DNA from 2 places in the Selenomonas oralis genome. Region 1 is predicted to be linked to the other one. Evidence: riboswitches for the same ligand, from Rfam matches in the RefSeq annotation. Region 1 holds a riboswitch; the other holds the start of a gene.
What was found. Region 1 has a riboswitch for cobalamin ahead of ACRTGH_RS11365 (methylmalonyl-CoA mutase family protein). Riboswitches for the same ligand answer to the same signal wherever they lie in the genome.
Positions count from the first base shown of each region.

Region 1 (4,351 bases):
GAGGTCGGCGGCCTCAAGGCGCAGATTGACGAATCGGGCAAGATGACGCATGTCTGTGAGCAGATTGAGATCGACTGGCGTTTCGCCGACGCTTTGCAGGCGGCAGATAATGAGCTTATCGTGCGCACGATCGTGCGCGAGGTCTTCCGCGAGAACGGACTTGAAGTGAATTTTAAGGCGAAGCCGATGATCGGTCTTGCGGGCAATGGTGAACATACGCATTTCTGCATTGCCGCTGTTATGGAAGACGGCAAGGTCTATAATCTCTTTACGCCGCAGGATATGAAAAAGGACTTCCTCAGTGCTGTCGGTTATGGCGCAATCATGGGGCTTTTGAAGAATTACGAGGTTATCAATCCGTTTGTCTCGGCGACGAATGATTCTTTGAATCGTTTGAAGCCGGGGTTTGAGGCGCCGGTCTGCATTGTCACATCCCTTGGCCACACACCCGAGATTCCCTCACGCAACCGCACGATACTTGCGGGTTTGATTCGTGATTTGACGAATCCTTATGCGACGCGCTTCGAATTGCGCGCCTGCAATCCGTATTCCAATACATACCTTGTCCTGGCAGCTGTCTATTCCGCTGTTCTTGATGGGGTGAAAGCGGCTGTTTCCCGCACGACGGATGCCCTGCTGGCGGAATTGTCCAAAGATGCAGGCGAGGAGGGGTTCTATCTCGAAAAGAATCGCGCTTACAGGAGCGAAATCGATGTATTCGAGGATTATACCGAAAGGGAACGCGATCGCCTCTTCGGTGCGCCGCCGTCGACGGTCTGGGAAAATATGCAGGGCTTTGAGAACCACCCGGAGAAGGTGGAGGCCATTACAGCAGGCGGTGCACTTCGTGAGCAGATTATCGACGCTTTCAAGGCGGGCGCGCTCCTGCGCTGGAAAACGGAGCTCATCAGCCGAATCATTCCTGAAAATCGTGATATCGTGCGCAAGGCGCGCGAGGTGCAGACGGATTTCGTAACGGATCAGGATTCCTACAACTGGAACAAGATCAATGGAATCCGTTCCTATCTCGCAAAAGACAGCATTGATGAGAAATCACTTTTCACGCTTCTGATCAAGGCGTTGAATGAGGGCGATTACGCTGCCGCTTCTGGCCTGCAGGTGGAGATGTATGATAAGATTGAGGAGCTCAAAGTTCTTTACGATGCCTATACGAAGAATATGATTTGACGGTTTGCTGATGACAAAAGAAAAAGCGCCAAGACAGGCGCTTTTTCTTTTGTTGGGGCAGGTGCGTCTTTTAATAGATATGGTATGTCTTCCAAGGAATCTGCTCGATTTTCACTGTTTTCAAAAAATCGACGATGTCCTTTCTGCCGTAATAGCGCGGTTTTCCATCGCGATCCTGCGACATCAGGATGATGGGCAAGTTGCGGAAAAAGGGCGCGATCTCGTTGCGGAACGATACGGCGCGTGCCGTGTACTGAGTGACGTGGGGTTTGACGACAACTATGGCAAAGGTCACGCCTTGTTCTATGATGACGGCGCCATGAATTTTGATCATGGAATAGCCTCCTTGCATGATTTGGAAGAGTCTTGGGAAAAGGTCGGGGTTCAACTCATATTTTTATTGTAAAAGACTTCGGAAGTATTGACAATCCCCAATAAATAGAGTTAATATAAAGATGAAAACAACATATTGTTGGAGACAGGTGTCGCAAGACTTAATAGGGAATCCGGTAGAAGCCGGAGCGGTCCCGCCACTGTAAGAGGAGTCCGTCATAGAACGCCACTGGAGAAATCTCTGGGAAGGCATGATTGGACGATGAATCTGAGCCAGGAGAACTGCCTGTTTTGACATCACCGTTGGCGTACCATTGAGGTGTGCCAATACCTGCGAGCGATGGGTAGGGGATTTTGCCGTACTGGGACACGGCGGGCTCTCCGGCGCTTTTGGCACCGGATTTTTATTTGGAAAGAAGATGTTCTGACTGGAAACGACGTGCAGAAGCATCTCTACATGAAGCCTGTCGACCGGAACACAGAAACCGCCTTTTAAACGCAGGGCGGTTTTGTTGTGTTCCGTATCATTGTTAAGGGAGGCTGTGGAAGTATGAGCAATGAAACAAAGGGTCAGGATGAGAACCTTGACCTGCAGGCCATCTTGAAGAAGGCCGAACAACAAACGAGTTTCCCCGATGTTCCGCTCGACGAATTTGAGCCGCCGACGTATGAGGAGTGGAAAGAGGCTTGCGTCGAGTTGTTGAAGGGGGCTCCCTTCGAGAAGAAGATGTTTACGAAAACGTATGAGGGCATTACGTTTGAGCCGATGTACACGCACAAGATGACAGACGGAATCTTGCCGAGAACCGACTTCCCGGGTATGGACAACTTCCTTCGCGGCGTGCGTCCGAACGGCTACATTGAACAGCCTTGGGGCATCGCGCAGTCGTGCGACGAGACGCTGCCTGAGGAAAACAACGAGTTGCTGCGCCGCGAGGTGGACAAGGGATCGACGATTTATAACATCCGTCTGGATTCGGCGACGCTCCTCAACAAGGATGCCAAGGATGCCGAAAAGATCGGTGATGAAGGGTGCAATATCACGACGGTCGAGGATATGCACACGACGCTTAACGGCTTGAAGCTCGACCATCATCCGCTCTATATCTATGCGGGTGCTTCGTCCTTGCCAATGCTTTCTCTCGTCGCGGCGTCTGTCAATTCCGACGGCGGCGATCTCGCCAAGCTCAGCGGTTTCGTAGGGGCGGATCCCCTGGGTGAAATGATTCAGCGCGGCGAGAACTATGCCGCACTTCCGCAGCTTTATGATGAGATGGCGGAAGCGGCTTTTTGGGTGAAGAAGTATGCTCCGAAGCTCAGGACGATCATGGTGCGAAGCGATGCTGTTTCGCGCGGCGGCGCCAATGATGTGCAGGAGGTTGCTTCGACACTTGCCGTCGGTGTCGCTTACCTGCGCGCTCTCATAGAGCGCGGGCTTACGGTGGACGAGGCGGCGGAACAGATGATGTTCGGCTTCTCCATGGGCGCGAACTTCTTCCTGCAGATTGCTAAACTCCGTGCGGTTCGCCCGATCTGGGCGCAGATCGTCAAGGCGTTTGGCGGCGGCGAGGAAGCGCAGCGCATCCATATCCATGCGCGCCCCGCATTGTTTTTCAAGACGGTTTACGATCCTTATGTCAACATGCTGCGCAATACGACGGAAATTTTCTCGGGCGTCGTCGGCGGACTTGATTCCTTCGAGAACGCTCCGTTCGATGAGCCGATCCGCAAGGGCGATGAATTCTCGCGTCGCATCGCGCGCAACGTGCAGGTCATGCTGCAGGAAGAGTTCGGTTTGATGCAGCCGATTGATCCGGCGGGAGGATCTTGGGCGGTAGAGACGCTGACGAAGGAGATTCAGGAAAAGATCTGGGCTGAGTTCCAGGCAATCGAGGGCAAGGGCGGCATCGTTAAGGCTCTCGAGGCGGGATATGTGCAGGAAGAAGTAGGCAAGACGCTTGAAGCGCGCTTCAAGAGCCTCGAGCTGCGCAAGGACCGCATCGTCGGCAACAATATGTATCCGAACATGACGGAACAGCTCCTCGACCCGCGTGAGGAGGATACGGCGGAGCTTCTTGCGAAGCGCAAGAAGGATGTCGAAGCCTATCTTGCCGATGTGGATGAGGCGTTTAAGAAGGATTGCCTAGCGGCTCTGAAGAGTGCCGGTAAAGGTGAGAAGATGGAAGTTGCCGTCAAGGCGGCAAAAGCCGGTGCGACAATCGCGGAGCTTCGCGAAGCTCTGCAGATGGGTGAGGCTGCGGAGAAGATCACGCCGATCGAGGCGCATCGTTGGAGTGAGCGCTACGAGGCATTGCGCCGCATCACGGAAGAGTATCGCGACAGCCATGACGGCGATAATGTAAAGGTGTTCCTCGCGAATATGGGACCCATTCCGCAGCATAAGGCGCGTGCCGATTTTTCGACGAGTTTCCTGCAGGTCGGCGCTTTCCAAGTGCTCCTGAACGATGGTTTCAAGACGACGGACGAGGCAGCTGCCGCTGCGAAGGAATCGGGCGCCGATGCCGTCGTCATCTGCTCGACAGATCCGACGTACCCGGAGATTGTGCCCGAACTTGCACCAAAACTGCGTGCGGCACTGCCTGACGCGACGATTTTCCTCGCGGGTGCTGCGCCGAAGGATTTGGAGGCTACGTACCGTGAAGCGGGCGTGGATGACTTCATTTCCGTGCGTGCCAATTGCTACAAGACGCTGCAGTTCCTGCAGAAGAAGAAAGGAATGATTCAGTGATGGCACAAAACCCTGATTTCACGAAAATCGATCTCGAGGGTGCACCTGCCCATAAGGATGCAGATTGGCGCCAGCGCCTTG
Region 1 is NZ_CP194411.1:2,409,408-2,413,758, reverse strand. Features, by position in the region: gene ACRTGH_RS11375 (type I glutamate--ammonia ligase) at 1-1,188, shown strand, start outside; gene ACRTGH_RS11370 (hypothetical protein) at 1,259-1,522, opposite strand; cobalamin riboswitch at 1,652-1,825, shown strand; gene ACRTGH_RS11365 (methylmalonyl-CoA mutase family protein) at 2,072-4,270, shown strand; gene scpA (methylmalonyl-CoA mutase) at 4,270-4,351, shown strand, end outside.

Region 2 (4,351 bases), 1.2 Mb from region 1:
TCCCAAAGCGGCAGCAGCGACAGCAGCTCTTCTTCCGGCGGCACAGGATCGTCGGGCAGCTCCTCGGGCGGCGGTGCAGTCTCCCCCGGCATCAATGCGGACACAGACGCCCGGGGCAGCACAGGCCCTGTAGGCCCCGCGCCCGTCCCCGACGCCAGCCCGCAAAAGACACAATAACCAAGAACTACACGCACAAACGGCCACTTTGTGGACAAAAGTGCGCCGCCCTTACAGAAGCCTAGCCAAGCGGTCTGCACCTTCAGCTTGACCTCTTGTGGCTTCATGGTAAAACAAAAAGGAAGCCCGTTTCGCAGCGCATCTGCGGAACGGGCTTCCTTCTTTATATGCTTATAAGACCGGACGTTTACTCGATGATATGCTTGCCGCCGTAATAATGCGTTTTCCAATAATCATTCGACAACTCGTCTATGCGCACGCCCTTGCTCGTCGACGCATGGATGAACTTGTCGCCGCCGAGGTAAATGCCGCAGTGCGAAGCGCCTTTCTCGTACGTCTCGAAGAACACGAGATCCCCGGGCTCCAGATCCGTTACACGCGCATTCTTGCCGAGCTTGAACTGCTCGTCCGCCGTGCGCGGAATCGTCATGCCGTTCTGCTCGAACACGTACTGCAGATAACCGGAGCAGTCGAACGCCTTCGGCGTCGTGCCGCCGAACTTGTACGGCGTACCGATATACTTCCGTGCCGTCGCGATGACCTTGTTCACGTTCGCACGCTTGAGGAACGGCTTGCTCTCCGGCGCCTTGTTCACATGCGGCTTCAGGTCAGGCTTCCTGTCCGCCGTCTGCGGCGGTTGGATCTTCACGCCGCCCGCACCGACCGGCAGCGCGATTCGTCCGGCGTCCGCCGGCTCCTTCTGCAGACGCGCCCAAGTCTCGCGATCCACAACGCCCGTCTCCTTGAGGCTCTTCGCGCGCTGGAACGCTATCACAGCATTCTTCGTGCGGCTGCCGAAAATCCCGTCCGGCTTGTCGTCAAGATACCCCGCGCGCTGCAGTTCCTGCTGCAGCTTCAGCACATCGCGCCCATGCGAATTCTCGGAGAGGATCGGCGCAGCCGAAGCCGTCCCCGCCGCCAAAAGCATGGCAAGACCCAGCGCAAGAAACACCCTGCGCAGACGATAAGAGCGCATAAGAATCCCTTCCCTTTCCGTAAATCGCAAGAGCGGAATCCCTCCGCTGCCAACTGTACTTTACAGTATACTGCAAAAAAGCCGCTTTGAAAACAAGAATTTTCCTAGGCGGCGCACAATGAAGCAGCCGTTTGTGCGTGCAACTTACGGCCGCTTGGCGAAGAGCCAGGCGACGGCGCTTACGGCGAGGACTAGGAGCCAGGCAAGCGTGCCGCCCGTATTGCCGAGGAAGGTATCCGAGAGCGGCGCCGTCATGCCGATGAGGGAGAGCGCTGCGAGGAGCGCCGGCAGCTTCCAGACGGAAGCCAGCAGCGAACGTCCCCTGTCGTCCGCAAAGACGGGCCGGCGCTCCTTCTGCCTGTGCGTGCGCTGCCACCAGCCGAGGAACCCCGTGACGATGACGACGATCGTCACGATGTCGAGCAGCGCCCAGATGATTTTCAGGAGAATCGTCGAATGGTTATGGATGTGGAGGTCGAGCAGCGAGGCGCAGACGGCCAAGTAGCGCGGCAGCGGCTCAGTGAAGTGCAGGAGCTCGCCGTCTGCCGTACGGGAAAAGAGCACCTTCTGCCCCATGAACATCGCGGGGTGCGCCGCATCCGTCAGGTAGAGGGTCGCAGGGAGTTTGCCCGTCGCGGCCTCCATGCTCAGGACATCCTGCTCGGGGAAGGCTTCTTTCGCATAGGCGAGCATATCCTCGTAGCGGACGCTCGCAGCATCCCCCTGCGGCGCGTGGGCGTCGACATCCGCGAGGTAAGCGCCGTAGCCCACGGAGAAGATGACGATGGCAACGCCGCTCAAGGTCAGAAGCCCCGCCCAGACCGCCGTGACGACGCCGAGGAAGTTGTGCCAGTCGAAGGAGCTGCCCGCCGAGACGCCGCCGCGCGTGCCGCCGAAAAGGCGGCGGCGCATGAAGGTCGGATAGAGCAGCAGGCCGCCGAGAATGGAGAGGAAGCTGAGGAAACACATAATGCCGAGGAAGATCATACCGCCCTGCCCCATGGCGAGCCGCAGGTGCAGGATGTGCAGCGTGTGCATGAGGCTCGCGACGGCAGGCGACTTCACTGCGCCGCTGCGCCACGGAACGGCCTGTTCCGTCATGGGCGAATAGGCGATCTGCGTGCCACCCATGCTCATGCGCCCCGTGCGCCCGTGACTGCCCTTGTCAGCGATGCGGTAGAGCAGAAGCCCATGCTCGGGCATGGCGGAAATGGCCTGCACCTTCTTGTCGGGGTTCTCTTCCAGGACCTTGTCGAGTCCGGCAGAAGTTCCCTGCCAGAGCACATGGTAGGAGGAGTCTCCCGCATGGGGCAGAGGCTCGACGCGGTTCCACTGCGTGATCTCCTCCTTGAAGAGAAGAGGTAGCCCCGTGAGGCAAAGCAGGAGGAAAAACACTGCACAGATCGCACTGATCCAGCGGTGCAGACGATAGAGAAGTAACATGAAAAAGACTCCTTTCTTTCAAAACAGACCCGCTGAAACGGATTCGTCCGAAATCAGCTTGAAATGCTCGGAAAAGGACGCCCCATCTTGCCCTAGCCTCCCTGCCGGCTACAGATTCGTCGCCATAAGAATTACAAAAGCCCGGCGCCTTCCATCAGGCCGCGCCTGTAAAGAGCGGCCGCAAAAAAAGCCCTGCGCATCGCCGCAAAGGCGGCGAAAAGAGCCCGTCCGACGGCGCCGCAGGGCACAGGCGCAAACCAAAAGCAGCGCCCCTCCCGCCAGGAAAGGGCGCTGCTCAAAATCACCGCTTCATCAGGACGCAAAAAGATGCGCCGCACTGTCCTTCCGCCCCAAGGCGGAAGCAGCCGGCCGATAAAGCCAGATTCCCTCCCCATCGCTCGCAGGTCAAACGGCAATCGTCAATCAGGCAGTTCTCCTGGCTCCAGTTCATCGCTCCTCCGCACCTTCCCGGGCTTCCCCAGTGGCATCTTGCGGATTCGCTCGCTGTTACAGTGGCGGGACCGCGCCGGCTCCTCCGGCTTCCCTATTAAGTCTTGCGACACCTGATCCCATTCTATACGGTTTTCATATCTCCGGGCTTCCGACTGCCAGAATATCATTCCCCATAGGCATTGTCAATAGCACGGGAAAAGTTTTCCATCCTCCGTGCGTTCGTCTCGGGCAGACGGCGGCCCACCCGGCAAAATGTCGTCTGCCGCGCAAAAAACCGGGAGCGGCGCTGCTGTGCCGCTCCCGATTCCCGTCTTATTTTCGGCGTGATCCGAGCCGGCGAAAAATCAGCCTCAGCCCGAAAATGCCGCCACGAGATTTTTCAGTCGCTCCGTGCCTTCCTTGAAGCTCTGCACCTTGTCGAGAATGTCGGCGTACTTCTCCGCCATGCCGACGATATTCTCGGCGATGCGCGTGTTGCCGTCGGCGCTTTCGTGCGTCGCCCGGCCGATTTCCTCCATCGAGTGGTTCATGTTCTCCACCGACTGCAGAAGCACCTCCGAAGTCTTGGTGCTTTCCTTCGCCGCTTTCAGGAAGTATTCCGCATCCTCCTTGTACCGGACAGCCGTATCGTCCATCTGCGCATAATCCTTGCGCACATCCCCATCGAGAAGTGCCAAGAGATCGAACGCACTCTTGGACAGCGCCTGCATGGCGCTTGTCACTTCCCCCGTGAGGCTCTTGATCTTTTCCGCCGTCCCCTGCGACTGCTCGGCAAGCTTTGCGACCTCGCCCGCAACGACGGAGAAGCCGCGGCCCTGATCGCCGGCACGCGCCGCCTCGATGCTCGCATTCAGCGCGAGGAGGTTCGTCTGCTCGGCGATATCCGTAATCGCCTGCGTGAGCTGCGAGATCTGCTCGACGACCTTCGCCGATTCGATGGCCGCTTCCACCGACCCCTTGGACGACTCGTAGACGCGCTGGGAAGCCTCCTGCGCCTGCTCCATCTTTATCTTGAGCTCCGTCGCACGCGTGCTGATTTCCTGCGTGTACGCCTCGCTCTTCTTCATCACGCCGACCGTGCCGCGGATCTCCTCGCTCAAATGGTTGCTGACCTGCTGCATGCTTGCCGTCGAAGCCGCCGTCTCCTCCATGCCCGCCGACATCTCTTCCGTCACTGCGGACATATCCTGCGTCTCGTTGTTCATGGCCTCGATCATGCCCTCAAGCTCGCCGACAACAACATTCGTCCTCTCCGCTTCCTCATGCACCTGCTTCATGAATCCCTGCATCTTCATCAGGGCT
Region 2 is NZ_CP194411.1:1,217,409-1,221,759, reverse strand. Features, by position in the region: gene ACRTGH_RS05830 (LCP family protein) at 1-177, shown strand, start outside; gene ACRTGH_RS05825 (C40 family peptidase) at 365-1,153, opposite strand; gene ACRTGH_RS05820 (PepSY-associated TM helix domain-containing protein) at 1,298-2,596, opposite strand; gene ACRTGH_RS05815 (hypothetical protein) at 2,728-2,934, opposite strand; cobalamin riboswitch at 3,006-3,178, opposite strand; gene ACRTGH_RS05810 (methyl-accepting chemotaxis protein) at 3,400-4,351, opposite strand, start outside.
Region 2: linked by a shared signal. The riboswitch ahead of ACRTGH_RS05815 (hypothetical protein) and the one ahead of ACRTGH_RS11365 (methylmalonyl-CoA mutase family protein) in region 1 are both predicted to bind cobalamin.